2 regions of the Microbacterium sp. CCH5-D1 genome follow, and region 2 is predicted to be linked to the other one. Evidence: predicted binding sites of a transcription regulator. Region 2 holds the regulator's gene; the other holds the start of a gene.
The links. The regulator LexA, encoded in region 2, represses DNA repair genes until DNA is damaged. The targets are predictions, from matches to a motif close to TCGAACANNTGTTCGA.
Positions count from the first base shown of each region.

Region 1: recA (recombinase RecA) is a predicted target of LexA. The motif match lies at 8,404-8,419, and genes of this name have one in related genera.

Region 1 is NZ_LSJW01000243.1:10,424-20,129, reverse strand. Features, by position in the region: gene AX744_RS14195 (SIMPL domain-containing protein) at 1-4, shown strand, start outside; gene hflX (GTPase HflX) at 9-1,520, opposite strand; gene AX744_RS14185 (class I SAM-dependent methyltransferase) at 1,589-2,230, shown strand; gene dapF (diaminopimelate epimerase) at 2,276-3,148, opposite strand; gene AX744_RS14175 (dihydrofolate reductase family protein) at 3,184-3,720, opposite strand; gene miaA (tRNA (adenosine(37)-N6)-dimethylallyltransferase MiaA) at 3,772-4,683, opposite strand; gene miaB (tRNA (N6-isopentenyl adenosine(37)-C2)-methylthiotransferase MiaB) at 4,680-6,227, opposite strand; gene AX744_RS21060 (regulatory protein RecX) at 6,277-6,750, opposite strand; gene recA (recombinase RecA) at 7,158-8,207, opposite strand; gene AX744_RS14150 (DUF3046 domain-containing protein) at 8,475-8,699, opposite strand; gene AX744_RS14145 (helix-turn-helix domain-containing protein) at 8,718-9,026, opposite strand; gene AX744_RS14140 (CinA family protein) at 9,168-9,653, opposite strand; gene pgsA (CDP-diacylglycerol--glycerol-3-phosphate 3-phosphatidyltransferase) at 9,650-9,706, opposite strand, start outside.
Region 2 is NZ_LSJW01000236.1:3,912-13,617, reverse strand. Features, by position in the region: gene infC (translation initiation factor IF-3) at 57-698, opposite strand; gene AX744_RS13910 (DUF1844 domain-containing protein) at 930-1,328, shown strand; gene AX744_RS13905 (hypothetical protein) at 1,321-1,749, opposite strand; gene AX744_RS13900 (SseB family protein) at 1,773-2,570, opposite strand; gene priA (bifunctional 1-(5-phosphoribosyl)-5-((5-phosphoribosylamino)methylideneamino)imidazole-4-carboxamide isomerase/phosphoribosylanthranilate isomerase PriA) at 2,554-3,300, opposite strand; gene hisH (imidazole glycerol phosphate synthase subunit HisH) at 3,404-4,039, opposite strand; gene hisB (imidazoleglycerol-phosphate dehydratase HisB) at 4,036-4,653, opposite strand; gene AX744_RS13880 (histidinol-phosphate transaminase) at 4,650-5,735, opposite strand; gene AX744_RS13875 (LysM peptidoglycan-binding domain-containing protein) at 5,817-6,185, opposite strand; gene lexA (transcriptional repressor LexA) at 6,476-7,162, shown strand; gene AX744_RS13865 (S9 family peptidase) at 7,290-9,170, shown strand; gene smpB (SsrA-binding protein SmpB) at 9,192-9,668, opposite strand.

The DNA.
Region 1 (9,706 bases), on a different contig from region 2:
CTGACCGATCAGATCGGCGCGACGAAGGGCGCGAGCTCCGCAGCCAAGCGCTCCGAGACGCGCGCATGCACAGCCGTGCCGTCCTCGCGGTGATCCACAGAGAGCAGCATGCCCGACTCGTGGATCGATGCGACGAGGTCGCCACGATCGTACGGAATCACCGCTTCCACCTCGACCGCGGGCTTCGGCAACGCCGCTTCGACCGCTGCCCGCAACTCTGCGATCCCCTCGCCCGACCTCGACGACACGAAGTGAGCGTGAGGTTGCAGGCCACGGAGGACGAGACGTTCATCCTCCGTGATCAGGTCGGCCTTGTTGAAGACGACGATCTCCGGCAGGTCTCTGACGCCCACGTCGCCGAGGACGTCACGCACCGTCTGCAGCTGCCCCGCAGGCTCGGGGTGCGACCCGTCGACCACGTGGAGCACGACGTCGGCCTCACCCACCTCTTCCAGAGTCGAGCGGAACGCTTCGACGAGCTGATGGGGGAGATTGCGGACGAACCCGACCGTATCGGTCAGCGTGTAGACGCGGCCGTCTTCCGTCTCCGTCCGGCGGACGGTGGCGTCCAGCGTCGCGAACAGCGCGTTCTCGACCAGGACACCCGCGCTCGTGAGGGCGTTGAGCAGACTGGACTTGCCGGCGTTCGTGTATCCGGCGATGGCGACGGAAGGAATGGTATTGCGCTTGCGCTCGGCGCGCTTGGCATCCCTGGCGGGACCGAAGTCGCGGATCTGTCGTCTGAGCAGCGCCATCTTGGTGCGGATGCGTCGACGATCCAGCTCGATCTTCGTCTCACCAGGACCGCGCGAGCCCATACCTGCACCACCCGCGCCCACCTGGCCACCGGCCTGACGGCTCATCGAGTCGCCCCACCCACGCAGGCGTGGGAGCAGGTACTCGAGCTGAGCGAGCTCGACCTGAGCCTTGCCCTCACGGCTCTTCGCGTGCTGACTGAAGATGTCGAGGATCACCGTCGTGCGGTCGATCACCTTGACCTTCACGACGTCTTCGAGCGCACGCCGCTGACTGGGCGCGAGTTCGGTATCGGCGATGACCGTGTCGGCTCCGACCGCGGCGACGATGTCCTTGAGCTCCTGCGCCTTGCCCCGACCGAGATAGGTTGCGGCATCAGGGTGCGGGCGACGCTGCAGCACACCGTCGAGCACCACGGCGCCGGCCGTCTCGGCGAGGGCGGCGAGTTCTCGGAGCGAGTTCTCCGCGTCTTCCTGGGCTCCCTGGGGGTAGACGCCCACGAGGACGACGTTCTCCAGCCGCAGCTGCCGGTACTCGACCTCGGTGACGTCCTCGAGCTCCGTCGACAGACCTCCGACGCGTCGAAGCGCATGACGGTCCTCCAGATCCCACTGCGCGCCGTCTGCGCTCCCGTGTGATGCGGTCGATTCGTCCTGCAGCGCCTGAGCGGCGCCGAACACTCGGACGTCCGAGCGCTTCTCCGCGTTCGCGAGCACACGATCGAGCGTCTGATCGTCGGTGGAGGGGGTTGTGGTCTCCGTCATCCGTTCCTTGTCTCTGGGTTTCGTTGCGAGCCTTAACCTTAGCCCGCGGTGTCCGGTACGCTCACCGTATGGGGTCAGATCACTACTTCACTGCGGCCCCGGCAAGCCCCGAGAATCTGCGCAAGATCCGTGTGACTCTCGCGGGTCGAGAGCTGGAAGTCACCACCGCCGGTGGCGTCTTTAGCCCAGACCGTCTCGACGCCGGCACTGCAGTGCTCCTCGCCAACATGCCCCCGGTTCCGCCGGGCGGCGATCTTCTCGACCTCGGCAGCGGCTGGGGGCCGGTGACGCTGTCGATGGCTCTGGCTGCTCCCCACGCGACGGTCTGGGCCGTCGACGTCAATGAGCGTGCCCTCGATCTTGTGCGTCGCAACGCGGCAGCTCTTGGGCTCACCAATGTCAACGCTTCGCTGCCCGACGATGTTCCCGAACACGTGTCATTCCGCACGATCCGCTCCAATCCGCCGATCCGCGTCGGCAAGAACGAGCTCCACGGGCTTCTCGAACGGTGGATCCCGCGCCTCGATGAGCGCAGCGACGCCTGGCTGGTCGTGCAGCGCAACCTCGGAGCCGATTCTCTCCAGCGCTGGATCGGATCGACGTTCCACCCCGGCTACAGCGTGTTCCGAACCGCCACGGGCAAGGGATACCGCATCCTCAAGGTGCGAAAGCACGGAAACCCGCCGACGGAGCCGATTCTCCTCAGCTGAGCAGACCGAGGCCGAGTCGATCCGCGCGATGGCCGGACGGAGCCGTCAGACGAGGTCGACCTCGCCCTGGAAGACGAGTTGCGCCGGCCCCGACAGGGCGACGTGCTCGCCGTCTTCTGCGGGGAACATGCGAACGCCGAGCGTACCTCCAGGCACCTCGACCTGCCAGTTGCTCGGAGCGTTCGCTCCCGCCCAGTGCCTGACCGCGAGTGCCGTCGCGGCGACACCCGTGCCACAGCTGAGGGTCTCCCCCACACCACGCTCGAACACCCGCATGCTCACGTGACCGATTCCATCGCGCACGAGCGGCTCACCCGGAACCACGAACTCGATGTTCGCGCCCTCGGGGAGCGGAGGTTCGAGATCGGGCGCCCTGTGCAACTCGAGTGACGCGAGCTCGGCCTCCGAGGCGAGGGCGACCACGACGTGCGGGTTGCCGACGTCGATACCGAGTCCCGGTCGCGTCACGGACAGGCCGTCGACACGAACCAGCGGGTCATCGCCGGAGAGCTTCCAGCGCCCGAGATCGACCTGGTATCCGGTAGCGCTTCGCGTGACGTCGCGCACGCCCGCCCTCGTCCCGATCGGCAGTGTGGAGCCGGGTTCGATCGTCGCCAGACCTGAGCGCACGAGGTAGTGGGCGAACACGCGGACACCGTTCCCGCACATCTCGGCGATCGATCCGTCCGCATTGCGGTAGTCCATGAACCACTCCGCCTGTGGCTCCTCCTCCAGAGTCGCCACGCCCTCGGGGATGGCTGAGGACCTCACGACACGGAGAATCCCGTCGGCACCGATGCCGAAATGACGATCGCACAGCACCGCGACCTGCTCGACGGTGAGGTCGAGCTCGGCGTCGGGGTCGGCGATGATGATGAAATCGTTGCCCGTGCCGTGACCCTTGGTGAATGCGACCATGGTTCCAGTCTAGGGATCGTGAGGAGCAGCTCCCGTCACGAACGCCCGTCGCGAGCAACCCGATAGCGCCCGCAGAGGAAGTTGCGATTGCGTGCCACCTCCAGCAGTTCGAGGTCGAGCCTGCGCGGAAGCAGCGGGGCGCCAGAACCGAGCGTCACGGGGGCGTACTGCACCCAGACCTCGTCGAGCAGTCCGGCATCGGCGAACTGGCCTGCCAGGTCTCCCCCACCGACGACCCAGAGATCTTTTCCTCCGGCGGCCTCCTCCATCTGAGAATGCACCGTCCGGACGTCGGCCTGGGTCAGCCGCACGTCTGCGCCCGTGGGCAGATCGAGCTCGCGGTGAGTGAACACCCACGTGGGTTGCGAGTATCCCCAACGCCCCTCTTCGTGGCGCATCACCCATTCATACGTCGAGGCCCCCATCGCCAGGGCGCCGATGTTCCGCTCGAACCCCGTGTAGGCCATCGGTCCGTCCTGGTCGATGTCCTGCGTGAGCAACCAGTCCAGCGAATGCTCGTCGGTGGCGATGAATCCGTCGAGGCTGGATGCGGTGTAGAAGTGAGTCGTCATCCATCGAGACTGTCAGGGACTACCGACATCGCAGGCCACCGACATCGCAGATCAGGACGAGAGGAGCGCAGCAACCTCCGCGGGGGCGTCCCACCACTCGAGGTCGGGATACCGCTTGAACCACGACACCTGTCGACGGGCGTATCGCCGCGTGAGGGCCTGGGTCTGCGCGATGGCCTCGTCCTGCGTGAGACGACCGTCGAGCTGGTCCAACGCCTGCGCGTAGCCGATGGCGCGCGGCGCTGTTCCTCCGCGCTCGAGCCCGCGGGAGCGCAGCCCGGCGACCTCGTCCGGCAGACCTTCGGCCCACATGCGCTCGACCCTGGCGTCGAGGCGCTCCACCAGTGCGGGGCGATCGACGCGGAGTCCGATCAGTCTTGTGTGCGGGTGCCACAGCACTGGCGTGTCGGGCAGCGCCGCACCATGGGTCGCGCTCCCCTGTTCCAGCACCTCGAGAGCGCGGATGACGCGGCGGGGGTTGCGCGGATCGACACGGTCGGCCGCTTCGGGATCCAGCCCGCGCAGCCGCTCGATCATGACCGCGGCTCCGAGCATCTCGAACTCCTGCTCGAGGCGCTCGCGCAGCGCCGTGTCCCGCGGCGGGAAACGGAAGTCGTAGACGACGCTCGACACGTACAGGCCCGAGCCACCGACGAGGATCGCATCACCCCCGCGGCGGTGGATGTCCTCCACGGCGGCGCGCGCTCGGGGCTGATACCACGCGACAGCCGCGTCCTCATCGACATCGAGCTCGTCGAAGAGATGATGCGGGATCCCCCGCCTCTCCGCCGACGACACCTTCGCTGTGCCGATGTCCATGCCGCGGTAGAGCTGCATGGCATCGGCGTTCACGATCTCAGCCGGGTTCCCTCGGGCTCGCAGCGCCTCGGCCAGCTCTATCGCGAGGTCGCTCTTCCCGGTACCGGTCGCCCCGACGATCGCCCAGAGGCGAGGTTCGGTCACACCCCGACGCGCAGTGTCGGAAGCCCGAGCGACACAGCCTTCTTCTCGCCGCTGCCGCTCGGAGCGGGTACGGCGCACGACTCCGACTGCGAACGGTCCCAGGCGTCTCCGCCTCGAGTGCGACGGATCTTGAGAGGCGCTCCCGTCGGGTCGTCTGCGAGCAGGTGGAACGGAGCTCCATGGGTCACCGTCACGGTGACGACGTCTCCTGGACGAGGAAGGTCCGACCCCGGTGTCACCTCGAAGTGCACGAGTCTGTTGTCCTCCGCGCGACCGGTGAGCCGGTGGGTCTCGGTGTCCTTCTTGCCCTCACCCGTGGAGACGAGAACCTCGATCTGCCGACCCACCTGCTTCTGGTTCTCTTCCAGCGAGATGCGCTCCTGAAGGGCGATCAGGCGGTTGTAGCGCGCCTGGACTATGTCCTTCGGAACCTGGTCCTCCATGGTCGCCGCAGGCGTGCCTTCGCGGATCGAGTACTGGAAGGTGAAGGCGCTGGAGAAACGAGCCTGCTCGACGACACGCATGGTGTCTTCGAAGTCCTCCTCGGTCTCCCCCGGGAACCCGACGATGATGTCGGTCGTGATGGCGGCGTTCGGGATGCGCGCGCGGACGCGGTCGAGGATCCCGAGGAAGCGCTCACTGCGGTAGGAACGTCGCATCGCCTTGAGGATGCGATCGCTCCCCGACTGCAATGGCATGTGAAGCTGCGGCATGACGTTCGGAGTCTCCGCCATGGCATCGATCACGTCATCCGTGAAGGCTGCGGGGTGCGGGCTGGTGAATCGGACGCGCTCGAGGCCTTCGATCTCACCGGCCGCGCGCAGGAGCTTGCCGAACGCCTGTCGATCGCCGAATTCGACGCCGTAGGAATTCACGTTCTGCCCGAGAAGCGTGACCTCGATCGCACCGTCTTCGACCAGAAGCCGGATCTCGTTCAGGATGTCGCCGGGACGACGGTCCTTCTCCTTGCCGCGCAGGCTGGGCACGATGCAGAACGTGCAGGTGTTGTTGCACCCGACCGAGATCGACACCCAGCCGCTGTGCGCCGAGTCTCGCTTCGTAGGCAAGGTTGAGGGGAACACTTCGAGCGACTCGAGGATCTCGAGTTCGGCATCTCCGTTGTGGCGGGCGCGCTCGAGCAGCCCCGGAAGGGAACCCATGTTGTGGGTGCCGAAGACGACATCGACCCACGGCGCCTTGTCGAGCACAGCCTGCTTGTCCATCTGTGCGAGGCAGCCGCCGACGGCGATCTGCATCCCGTCTTTGCGGCGCTTGACCGACGCGAGATGGCCGAGTGTGCCGTAGAGCTTGCCTGCGGCGTTGTCGCGGACCGCGCAGGTGTTGATGATCACCACATCGGCTTCCGCACCGTCGACTGCCCTGACGTAACCTGCGCTCTCCAACGAGCCCGAGAGGCGCTCCGAGTCGTGCACGTTCATCTGGCACCCGAAGGTGCGTACTTCATACGATCGCTGTCGTCCGTCGACGTCGACGGCTGCCGACGACGCGCCGATGATCGTCGGTTCGCTGCGCGGGATAGTCATGATCACCCCATTGTACGAGCCGTTTCCGTGCGGAAGCGGCGCTCACTGCTCAGTCGGAATCGACGAACCGCACCCCTGAGGTCGCTCCGCCGAACGAAGCCTCGCGCAGCGCGACCTTCGCCGCCTTCATGGCGACCGCTCCGTTGTAGCCACGACGAGAAAGCTGTCCCACCAGACGACGGAGCGCCGCGTCGGGGTCGAGTCGAGTCATCGACCGCGCCTTGGTGCGGGCGAACTCCAGCGCGCGTTCGTCGTCGTCGTCCGGAAGCTCTTCGAGCGCGCTATCGATGACCTCACGCGGAATCCCCCGCTGAGCGAGCGCGCGAGACAGAGCGACTCTCCCCTGCCCCTTTCGATCCACTCCCGACCTCACGAGGACGCCGGCCAGGGCCGCATCATCGAGGTAACCACGACGGCAGAAGTCCTCGATCACATCGCTGATCGCACTGCCATCGAGGCCCGCACCACGCAGCACCTGCCGGGCTTCAGAGATCGACAACGACCGGGCTCGCAGCTTTCGCACGAGCGACTCCTCGGCCGCGACCCGGATCTCATCGTGTGACGCCTCTTGCTGAGTCGCGCCGTCTCCTTCCGTCGCGTCGAGCGCGCGGAGCCTGGGAGCCGACCGCGAGGGATGAGAGCTCCTGGCGCCGGAGGGATCCCTGCGCCCGCGCGCCGGATGGCGCTCACTCGGGGTTCCCGTGTGAGCTGCATCGTCGGCTGTGTCGATGGAAGCAGGGTCGCCTGGAGGAGAGTCCCAGGTCGTACGCCAGACCGCATCCCCGTCGCCTCGCGATGATGGCAGTGTCGCTGATTCGCCGTACTGCGTGACCGGCGTGGAAGGCGTCGCTCCTGGTTTCTTCGCTGTTCCGCCGAAGAGGGGGATGATGGGGGCGATCCGGTCTGGATCGCCCCCACGCGAGTCGTTCATCAGGCCGGACGACGCTCTGCGAGCTCATCGGCAGCGGCCGGGGCAGCGGACGGCCCGCCGATACCGAGCTTCTGCTTGATCTGCGTCTCGATAGCCAGAGCGATGTCGGGGTTATTGAGCAGGAACGTGCGTGCGTTCTCCTTGCCCTGACCCAGCTGATCACCGTCATAGGTGTACCAGGAACCCGACTTCTTCACGATGGCGTGTTCGACGCCGAAGTCGATCAGGCTGCCTTCGCGGGAGATGCCGACGCCGTAGAGGATGTCGAACTCCGCCTGCTTGAACGGCGGCGCCATCTTGTTCTTCACGACCTTGACCCTGGTGCGGTTTCCGACGGCATCGGTTCCGTCCTTCAGCGTCTCGATACGACGGATGTCCATGCGGACCGAGGCGTAGAACTTCAGCGCCTTACCGCCGGCGGTGGTCTCGGGGGAACCGAAGAAGACGCCGATCTTCTCACGCAGCTGGTTGATGAAGATCATGGTGGTGTTGGTCTGGTTCAGACCACCGGTGAGCTTACGAAGGGCCTGCGACATGAGTCGCGCCTGCAGACCCACGTGCGAGTCGCCCATCTCGCCCTCGATCTCGGCACGAGGCACGAGCGCCGCGACGGAGTCGATGACGATGAGGTCGATGGCTCCGGAGCGCACCAGCATGTCGGCGATCTCGAGCGCCTGCTCACCGGTGTCGGGCTGCGACACCAGGAGAGCATCGATGTCGACGCCCAGCTTCGCGGCATAGTCGGGGTCGAGCGCGTGCTCGGCATCGATGAACGCCGCGATTCCCCCGGCGCGCTGAGCGTTGGCGATCGCGTGCAGCGTGAGAGTCGTCTTACCCGAGGACTCCGGTCCGTAGATCTCTACGATTCGGCCACGCGGCAGTCCTCCCACGCCGAGGGCGACGTCGAGGGCGATGGAGCCGGTCGGGATGACGGCCACAGGGGCACGCTCATCGCTGCCCAGCCGCATGACCGAGCCCTTTCCGAACTGGCGGTCGATCTGAGCGAGGGCGGTCTCGAGGGACTTCTCGCGGTCGGCGGGTGATGGCATGATGTGCTCCTTCTGCGCGCGTGATGCCGCCTGTAGGCTGTCGCGGCTCTTCCGGTTGGGAGAAACTCTCCGACAAGGCGTAATGGCTCTTCGGCTTGTTTCCACCGTAGGAGGGACCACCGACATCGGTGCGACGATCTCACATACAGTGCAGAACAAACGGTCTGGACCACTTGTGCAGAAGACTACGCCCGCTTCGAACGGATCTTCGACGACACGCCGCAAATGGTGGGTCGTGTTCCGTAGAGGGCGGACGAGGAACGTCGGTCAGCGCCGCCGCGGCTCCTGCCGTCCGACTCCGTGACGCCTGTCCTCGGGAACGTCCATCTCCGCGCACAGCGCCAGCCAGATGTCTCGCGGCGGCGTGCCGTCGGCGAGAGCTTCGAGAGCGGTACGCCCACCTACGGCACTCAGGCCGAGGTCGTTGACCAGAGAGGAAGCCCTCAGCCCGAACTCGGTATCGACGGCGCGAAGGAACTCGCTACGACGCATCACCACCCCATTCGGGGGTCAGTGCAGCGAGAGCTGAGGCTCGACCGACGCCACGAGGTCGTCGGGAACGACGTCAGGGAAGACCTGAATGCCCTCGAGCACCGAAATGCGGTCACCGACTTCGCGCATGATCGTCGAGATGGGGACGTCGAGAGCGTCTGCGACCGAGGCGAGAATCTCGCTCGAAGCCTCTTTCTGACCGCGCTCCACCTCGCTGAGGTAGCCGAGTGCGACTGATGCCTTGCTGGCGACCTGCCGAAGCGTACGCCCCTTCTGCAGGCGGAAGTCCCTCAGCACATCGCCGATTTCCTGTCGTACAAGAATCATCGGAACCTCCTCCCCATGTGTTCGCTCGAGGTCTCCCCCGATGAGACAGCCAGTCTAGTACCCCTGGCGTGCACAGAATCTACTCCTGCACTCTGTGGTTTACGTGTGAGCACATCAGAGACAACCAGCCGCAGGGCTCTGCTATTCCGAGAGCAGGGCGAGCATCTCCTGGAGTGCCGCGTCCACCGTCTGCGCCCGGATCGATCCCCGGTCGCCGACGAAGAGAAAGGCCCTGGTCCGCGATGCCGCGGGGGTGACGACGCCGATGTGCACCGTGCCGACGGGCTGCCCGTCCGGAGACACCGGTCCGGCGATCCCGGTCGTGGACACCCCCACATCGGCAGCCTCGCCGTCGACGCCGACGACGCGTCTGACGCCGTCTGCCATCTCCAGTGCGACCTGCGGATGCACCGGCCCGTATCTCGACAGCAGGCCCTCATCCACGCCCAGCACGGACGACTTGACCGGCGTGGCATATGCCACGACGCCTCCGAGCAGCACGGCTGACGCTCCGGGAACCGCGACGAGATCGGCGCACAGGGCGCCCCCGGTCAGGGATTCGGCCACGCCGAGCTTCCATCCTCGTCGGCCCAGCGCAGCGAGGACCTCGGCTGCCGCCTGACTCATGACTTCCGGCGCGACCCGCGTACCTGCGCCACGACGTAGTCGATGCCGCTCGC
Region 2 (9,706 bases):
TGGCGCCTTCTCAGGCGACGGTGTCAACCCGCGGTGCGGGAGTTCTGGGGCGGGTACTACTCCGCAGTGGTGGCGGCGGCCTCGTTCTTCGCCTCGCGCGCAGCCTGCTTCTTGTCCGCGCGCTGAGCATCGCGCACGGCGTTCTGCTCCTGCTTCGCCTCGGACTTGCTCTTGAGCGGAGCCACGACCATCACCATGTTGCGACCGTCGATGGTCGGGTTCGACTCGACGGTGCCGAACTCGGCGACATCCTCGGCGAACTTGCGCAGCAGACGCACACCCTGCTCGGGACGCGACTGCTCGCGACCGCGGAACAGGATCATGGCCTTGACCTTGTCGCCGGCCTTGAGGAAGCCCTCGGCACGCTTGAGCTTGGTCGTGTAGTCGTGAGCCTCGATCTTCAGACGGAAGCGCACTTCCTTGAGGATCGTGTTCGCCTGGTTGCGGCGAGCTTCCTTTTCCTTCTGGGCGGCCTCGTACTTGAACTTGCCGTAGTCCATGATCTTGACGACGGGCGGCTTCGAGTTCGGGGCGACCTCGACGAGGTCGAGATCGGCTTCCTGCGCGAGGCGCAGTGCGGCTTCGATGCGGACGACGCCGATCTGCTCACCCGCGGGGCCGACGAGGCGGACCTCGGGGACGCGGATGCGCTCATTGGTACGGGGATCGCTGATGCGGAACTCCTTAGACGATGTGATTCGGCCACCGCGACGCTGTCTGCATCACGGGCGAAATCGGAATCGTCCCCACCCACCGGCATTCAGACGCCGGCTCCGCACCCTGTCTACCGGCTCCTTCTTTCGAACGGAGCCGGTGGAGTGCAAGACCCGGTAGCCTTGAACGGCAAGCGCGGGTGGGAAGTGAATCCTCTTTCGTTCCGGAGCATGACGCTCCGGAGCCCGCCAAAGTCTAACAGAAAGCAAGGCGAAGTGACGAACCAGGCACCGGACGAGGCGGCACGCGAGCGCGAAGAGCGTTGGGCACGTCAGGAGGAGGCCGCATCGTCGGCCACCCGCGACATCGCCGATGTACCCGCAGTCGAGGTGATCACCACCGCCGCCGTGCACCTCATGAGCGCGGCAGCCGTCAAGCTCGGGCTCGCCGACGATCCGGACGCCGCAGCGCAGCTCGACCTCGACGAGGCGCGCAAGCTCATCAACTCCCTCGCCGGGCTCATCACCGCCGGCGCTCCGGAGATCAGCGACATGCACGCGCGGTCCCTGCGCGACGGTCTCCGCTCACTCCAGCTCGCCTTCCGCGAGGCGTCCACGATCCCCGATCCGATCGGCAAGGGACCGGGCGAGAAGTGGACCGGTCCGGTCAACTAGCTGCCGCGGGCTCGACGACCAGAGGGTCGGCCGAGGCCGGGCCGGGGCACTGCCCTTCGGTGCGAGTCCAGGAGATCTCCTGTTCCGACTCATGGATGACGGCACCCTGCGCATCGAACAACCGGATGTCGACCAGGTCGGGCGTGGACATGTCGAAGGACATGCTCCATGTGCCGTCGGCCGACGGAGACGCCGAGAACAGGTTCGCGGACGAGCTCGCATCCTCCCCCGGCCCCGGTGAGCACTGCCCGTCCGCGCAGAACTGGAGGTCGGTCGCCGCCGGGAAGGCGCTCACGTCGACGACGACCGTGCTGATGTAGGCGATCGCCGGGCACGCGTTGACCACGCAGCCGGAAGTGCCGGCGACGGCGCCTCCGAGCAGCACGACGGCGGCGAGAGCTCGCAACAGAGTCCGGGGCATGTCCCCGAGCGTAGCGAAGCGGTTCAGGCGCTGCGGCGGAGCTTCACGGTGAGGGAGTCGACGAGCACGGCGATCCGGTCGTCCGATGCCCAGCGAGACGCGAGACGCGAGAGCACGGCGTCGAGCACCTCGCGTTCGAGTCCGTCGACCAGCTCGAGGACCACGATGAGCTCGGGCCCGCGCAGACGGGCGTCGGGGTCCCCGGAAGCCACCGCCACGTCGATGACGGCCAGTTCGTGGGCCACGCTCTCCTGCAGCGCCGTGAACACCTCGGTCGACAGGAAGCTCGGCTCCCAGCGCTGCTCCTGAGCGATCGCCCACACGGCAGGACGCCGGATGACGAACTCGGTGTCGGACGTCGGGTCGAGCACGATCAGGTCGGTGTCCTCCGACGAGGCGGCCAGCGCCGCGCGGATAGCCTCGACGGGGATGGGTCGCGCCGTCGGGTCCCACGCCTGCATCGCCTGGACCGACGAGAACACCGGCTGCACGCGCCGACCATCCGGAGCCGCGACCGTGACGATGGAGAGCTCCTGCGTCTTGTCAACGGTGAGGCCGTTGGGGGCGATCCCCTCCTCCCCCTTCTCCGCGATGAGGGGCACCAGCACACGGGCGGCACGGAAGGCGTCGACGACCTCGGACTGGCTGCCCTCGCCGGCGCGGAAGCGCAGCAGCGCCGCCAGCAGCGCGGGGTCGGCGGAACCGTCGTCCGCGGCGTGCGGATTCGACTCGAAGCTGCGCCCCTCCCACGGGACGCCTGCTGAATCGCCGTGGTTGTGCGGCTCGGGGCCGCACGCGTGCGCGTCAGTCTCCTGCGACATCCAGTGCCTCAGCCAGCGTGAAGGCGCCGGCGTAGAGTGCCTTGCCGACGATCGCGCCCTCGACGCCCAACGGCACGAGGTCGCGGAGCGCGGCGATGTCGTCCAGGCTCGAGATGCCGCCTGACGCGACCACCGGCTTAGGGGTGCGGGAGGTGACCTCACGGAGAAGGTCGAGGTTCGGACCGCGGAGGGTTCCGTCCTTCGTGACGTCGGTGACCACGTAGCGGCTGCAGCCGGCGTCTTCGAGGCGGTCGAGCACCTCCCAGAGGTCCCCGCCCTCCTTGGTCCATCCGCGGGCGGCGAGCGTCGTTCCGCGCACATCGAGACCGACGGCGATCGCCTCGCCGTAACGGCCGATCACGTCGGCAGCCCACTCCGGATTCTCCAGCGCCGCCGTGCCCAGGTTGATCCGCGTCGCGCCGCTCTCCAGAGCCGCCTCCAGCGTCGCGTCGTCGCGGATACCACCCGAAAGCTCGATGTTCACGCCCTTGAACTGCTTGATGACCTTGCGCAGGATCGGCGCGTTGCTGCCCCGACCGAAGGCCGCGTCGAGGTCGACCAGGTGGATCCAGGAGGCGCCCTGCGACACCCACTCCCCTGCGGCGTCCAACGGGTCGCCATAGCTGGTCTCGGTTCCGGCCTCGCCCTGAGTCAGTCGGACGGCCTTGCCCCCGGCGACATCGACCGCGGGAAGGAGCGTGAGCGAGGGGGACTGCGCGAAGTCGTTCATGGGGTCCTTGGATCGGGAAGCTCTTCGGCCCGGTGCGGGCACGAGAACCGAGGGTAGTCCGCCGGGCGGCGGGGAACAAAACGGGTGACGTCGGCGGGCGTCGTCAGAGACTCTCGACCCAGTTGCGCAGCAGCTGGATACCTGCTTCGCCGGACTTCTCCGGGTGGAACTGCGTCGCCGACAGCGGGCCGTTCTCCACGGCGGCGAGGAAGGGATCGCCGTAGGTCGTCCAGGTCAGGACGGGTTCCGGGAACGGCGGAATGACATCGAGCTGCCAGGACTGGGCGGCGTAGGAGTGCACGAAGTAGAAGCGCTCCTGCTCGATGCCGCGGAAGAGCACGCTGTCGGAACCGGGCGCGACGGTGTTCCAGCCCATGTGCGGAAGCACCGGCGCGTTGAGCTCGGTGACGGCTCCGGGCCACTCTCCGAGCCCTGCGGTGTCACGCCCACGCTCGACGCCGTGCTCGAACAGCACCTGCATCCCGACGCAGATGCCGAGGACGGGACGGCCACCGGCCAGACGGCGGTCGATGATCTCGTCGCCTCCGTGCGCACGCAGGGCATCGCGAACCGCTTGGAACGCGCCGACGCCGGGAACGACCAGGCCGTCCGCCTCGAGGGCGGTGGTGCGGTCGCGCGTCAGCACGGCGTCGGCACCGGCAGCCACGAGAGCCTTGACGGCCGAGTGGACGTTGCCCGACTCGTAGTCGAACACCGCGACGCGAGGAGCCGACGTCACAGCGCGCCCTTGGTGGACGGAATGCCGTCGACGAGCGGATCCAGCGCCTTCGCCTGACGGAACGCACGCGCGAACGCCTTGTACTCCGCTTCCGCGATGTGGTGCGGGTCTCGGCCGCCGAGCACACGCACGTGCACCGTGAGAGCGGCATTGAACGTGATGGCTTCGAAGGAGTGGCGGACGAGCGACCCTGTGAAGTGTCCGCCGATCAGGTGGTGCTCGAACCCCTCGGGCTCCCCCGTGTGCACGAGGTACGGGCGGCCCGAGATGTCGACCACGGCCTGCGCGAGCGCCTCGTCGAGGGGGACGAGTGCGTCTCCGTACCGGGAGATGCCGGACTTGTCGCCGAGGGCTTCGAGGATCGCCTGTCCGAGCACGATCGAGACGTCTTCCACGGTGTGGTGTGCGTCGATGTGGGTGTCACCGGAAGCGCGCACGGTGAGGTCGGTCAGCGAGTGCTTCGCGAACGCCGTGAGCATGTGGTCGAAGAAGGGCACCGAGGTGTCGATGTGGCTCGCGCCGGTCCCGTCGAGGTTCAGCTCGAGCTCGACGGTGGACTCCGACGTGCGGCGCACACGGCTCGCGGTGCGCGGGGTCGGTGCGGAAGTGCTCATGAAGCCGATCCTATCGAGGCCAGAGCATCGAGGAACGCGGTGGTCTCGGCCTCGGTGCCCGCGCTCACCCTCAGGTGTCCTGGGATGCCGACATCGCGTACCAGCACCCCCTGGTCGTACAGCTGCTGCCAGGTGGCCTTCGGGTCGGAGACTCCACCGAACAGCACGAAGTTCGACCAGGATTCGTGCGGCTGGTAACCCAGCGCCTCGAGAGTCGCCGTGATGCGGTCGCGCTGCTCGACGATCTCCTCGACCATGCCGAGCATGACGTCGGCATTGCGCAGCGCCGCGATGGCCGCCGCCTGGGTGAGTGCGCTCAGGTGGTACGGCAGACGCACCAGCCGCAGCGCGTCGATGAACGCCGGGTCGGCCGCGAGATACCCGACACGGGCCCCGGCGAACGCGAAGGCCTTGCTCATCGTGCGCGAGACGGCCAGACGCGGCCGCCCCTCGAGCAGCGTCAGTGCGGAGACCGCGTCATGCGGCGCGAACTCCTGGTAGGCCTCGTCGACGATCACTATGCCCCTGGCAGCCTCGTACACCGCTTCGATGACGTCGAGTCCGAGTGGCGTGCCGGTGGGGTTGTTGGGAGAGCAGAGGATGACCACGTCCGGCTCGGCGGCCCGCACCTGCTCGGCCGCCTCCTCCGGAGTGATGGTGTAGTCGGGCTGACGCGTGCCGGCGATCCACCGCGCACCGGTGCCCTGCGCGATGAGCGGGTACATCGAATAGGTCGGCGCGAACCCGAAAGCCGTGCGACCAGGGCCACCGAAGGCCTGCAGGATGTGCTGGAGCACCTCATTGGACCCGTTCCCCGCCCAGATCTGCTCGGGGACGAGACCGTGGCCCAGGTACTCCGCGAAAGACTCGCGAAGCGTGGTGAACTCACGATCCGGGTAGCGGTTGACATCACGGATAGCGACGGCGATGTCATCGAGGATGTCGCTCGCCACCGCATCGGGGATCGGATGCGTGTTCTCATTCACGTTGAGCGCGATGGGAAGCGGCGCCTGTGGAGCACCGTATGGCTTCAATCCGCGGAGATCGTCACGTAGCGGGAGATCGTTGAGGGAGAGGGTCACCCTTCCCATGCTAGGCGGCGCTTGAGGTTGATGACGCAAAGTCGCCGCCCCAGGAACTCCTCGTCTGAGCCCTCCGCCGGATCAGCGCGCGTACTGAGCCGGGATCGCCAGAGTCTGCCCGATCTGCAGCTCCCCACCGCGCAACAGGTTCATCCGGCTGATGTCGCCGATCACATCGCGCGGGTCGGCGTCGGGCGCGACGCCGGTGGCGATGGACCAGAGCGTGTCACCGGGCATGACGGTGACGGTCTCGACGCCGACGGGTGCGGTGTCGGCACCCGACGCGACCGCGCTGCCGCCGCTGAGCGCCGCGAACGCGATGCCGGCGGCGAGGGGCACCGACGCCAGGGCGAGCAGTACAGCGCGACCACGCGTCGTCAGCCGGAGTCTCGTCGAAGGACGGGGCGATGCCGGGATGACTGCTGCGGTGCTGAAGCCGATGCTGCTCATGTGGTGCTCCTTAGCCTGTCCCGGAGCGGTGAGGCTGCCGGGGAAGTTGGCGTAGCGTTCGCATTCACGACTCGGCCGGGAGCCGGGAATGCGAAGCTACGTACCGAAGATATCTTCGAGTTCGAACATCTGTCAAGTATTCTTCGAAACCACACCGGGGAAAGAGGCCGACACGCTCGAACAGATCTTCCAGATCGGCCCGATTCTCGGATACGGTTTCGATAAGGACACCCCACCACGGGCCTCCGACATTCGAAGAGGGACGTCGGATCACGCACTGAAGGAGCACCATGAGCGAGAACTCTGCCGCCGAGTCGGAGGCACCGCGCACGCGCCGCCGGAAGAGCCTCAGCCCGAAGCAGATGGCGATCCTCGAGGTCATCCAGAACTCGATCGCGAACCACGGCTATCCGCCGAGCATGCGCGAAATCGGAGACGCCGTCGGTCTCAAGTCCCTCTCCAGCGTCACCCATCAGCTCGGACAGCTCGAGCTGAGTGGCTACCTGCGCCGCGACCCGGGGAAGACCAGGGCGATGGAGGTGCTCATCGATCTGCCGGGCGCCAGCACCGAGAACCCGGCCGACGTCGCGACTCCCGTAGGCGACGCCGCGCTCGTCCCCCTGGTGGGACGGATCGCCGCCGGCGTGCCGATCACCGCGGATCAGCAGGTCGAGGAGATCTTCCCGCTCCCCCGCCAGTTGGTGGGCAAGGGCGACCTGTTCATGCTCAAGGTCTCCGGCGAGTCGATGATCGACGCCGCCATCTGCGACGGCGACTGGGTCGTGGTCCGCTCCCAGAACAGCGCGGAGAACGGCGAGATCGTCGCGGCGATGCTCGATGGCGAGGCGACGGTCAAGGTGCTGCGCCGCCGGGACGGCCACACCTGGCTCCTCCCCCGCAACTCGGCATTCGAACCCATCCTCGGCGACGAGTCCGTCGTCCTCGGCAAGGTCGTGGCGGTGCTCCGCGCCGTCTGACCCTCGATCCGGTCAGCGCGGACCGGGCCTGGTCGTGTCGGTGACCGTCTTCCCTTCGCGCGCTTCCACAGTGGTCGGGCCCACGGCGTGGCCGCACACGCGGTGCGACGCCGCATAGGCTCGACACATGTCGTCGTCCCCTTACGGTTCCTGGTCATCCCCGTTCTCCGCCGCCTCGGTCGCCGCGTCTTCACCGCGCATCGACGGCGGCCGTTTCGTCGGCTCGGAGATCTGGTGGGGCGAGTCGGTGCCGGCCCAGAAGGGCCGCGTGACGGTGCGGAGCTCCTCCGGAGCCGAGATCCTCCCCTCCCCCTGGAGCGCACGCTCACGTGTGCACGAGTACGGCGGGGGTGCGTGGACGGCGGACGAGCACGGCACGCTCTACTTCGTCGACGCGAACGACCAGCGGGTTCATCGTCTGAGCGTGGGAGGCGAGCCCGTTGCTCTCACCCCTCCCGGGCCCTCCCACGGCGGCCTGCGTGTGCAGTCCGGTCGACTGCTGGCCGTGCGCGAAGACCTCTCCCGCACGCCGCATCTCCGAGCGATCGTCGAGATCCCGCTCGACGGCTCCGCAGCCGAGGATGCGTCCGCGATCACGGTGATCGTGCAGGGCGATGGTTTCTTCGCCCACCCCGCGCTCTCCCCCGACGGCACCCGCGCCGCGTGGGTCGCGTGGGACAGGGGCCGCATGCCGTGGGAGGACGCGCACGTGCAGGTCGCCGAGGTCGGTGAGGACACTCCGCGCACGATCCCCTCACGGGCGGCGCTGCAGCCGGAGTGGCTGAGCGACTCGGAGTTGCTCTTCGCCGATGATCCGGGTGGGCGCTGGGCCCTGCAGCGCATCTCCCTGGACGGTGTGGTCCCGGTCGGCACCGCACGGCAGGTCTCACCCTCGGACGCCGACACGGGCTATGGACTCTGGGTCCTCGGCAACCGCTGGTATCAGCTGCTCGACGACGGCCGCGTCGTCGCCGTCCGGACGAACGGGCGCGACGAGGTCGTGGTGATCGATACCGATGATGCTGCCGACGACCGCGTCGACGTCATCTCGTTCCCCGGAGACGGCCATGTGAGCGTCGACGATGTCGACGGCACCCGCGTGCTCCTCTCCGGCAACGGTTCGCGTGCGAACGCCGGGCTGTGGTGCGTCGACGTCGTATCGGGTGCCACCGTGGCGGTGCGCGGCGGCGAACCGGTCGATCCGCAGTGGATGCCCGCTGCGATGCCGATCGAGATCCAGGGCCCGCACGGAGAGGTGCACGCGTTCGCGTACCCGCCGGCGAACCCGCACGCGACGGCTCCCGATCACGAGCTCCCGCCCTACATCGTCCTCGTGCACGGGGGGCCGACGGCGCACGTGACCGGGGCGGCGTCCGAGGCGATCGCGTTCTACACGAGCCGCGGCATCGGCGTGCTCGACGTGAACTACGGAGGTTCCACGGGGTATGGCCGCTCGTACCGTGAACGTCTCGACGGCCAGTGGGGCATCGTCGATGTCGACGACGTGATCGCCGCGGCCCGCGGTCTGGCGGACGCGGGCCTGGCCGACCCCGACCGGATCGCGATCCGCGGCGGGTCGGCCGGCGGCTGGACCGTGCTGTCGGCGCTGGTGCGGGGCGGAGCCTTCGCTGCCGGGATCAGCCGCTACGGGGTCGCCGATCTGCGCATGCTCGTCGCGGAGACCCACGATTTCGAGGCGTCGTACATCGACGGTCTGGTCGGCCCCCTCCCCGAGCACGAGCACCTGTACGTGGAGCGTTCACCGCTCACGCACGCCGACCGGATCGACGCGCCCGTGCTGCTGCTGCAGGGCGGCGAGGATCGCGTGGTTCCGCCCTCGCAGTCCGAGGCGATCCGAGACGCGCTCGCGGCACGCGGAGTCGACCACGAGTATGTGCTGTACCCCGCCGAGGGGCACGGATTCCGCAGCGCCGACACGATCGTCGACGCCCTCGAGCGCGAGCTGACGTTCCTCGGCCGTGTGTTCGGCTTCGAGCCGCGTCTGTGAGGACGGCTTCCCCCGCGAGGGTCACTCCCCCACGCGGTTGCGCAGACGCATGGCGCGGTCGGCTTCGCGGGTGTCCTGACGCTCACGCAGGGTCTGTCGTTTGTCGTACTCGCGCTTACCTTTGGCGAGGGCGATCTCGACCTTGGCGCGACCGTCGGAGAAGTACAGCTTCAGCGGGATGAGGGTGTATCCCCCTGCCGAGACGGCGTGGGCGATCTTCGCGATCTCCTCACGGTGCAGCAGCAGCTTGCGGATGCGCTTGGCCGAATGGTTCGTCCAATGCCCCTGCGAGTACTCCGGGATGTGCACTGAGTCGAGGAAGACCTCGTTCCCCTTGACGAACGCGTAGCCGTCGCTGAGGTTGGCTCGTCCCTGACGCAGCGACTTGACCTCGGTGCCGGTGAGCACCATCCCCGCCTCGTACGACTTCTCGATGGCGTAGTCGTGACGTGCGCGACGATTGGTCGCGACGACCTTCTCTCCGCGTTCCCTGGGCATGATGCTCTCCTGTTGCCGTGATGAGCCCGATCGATCGA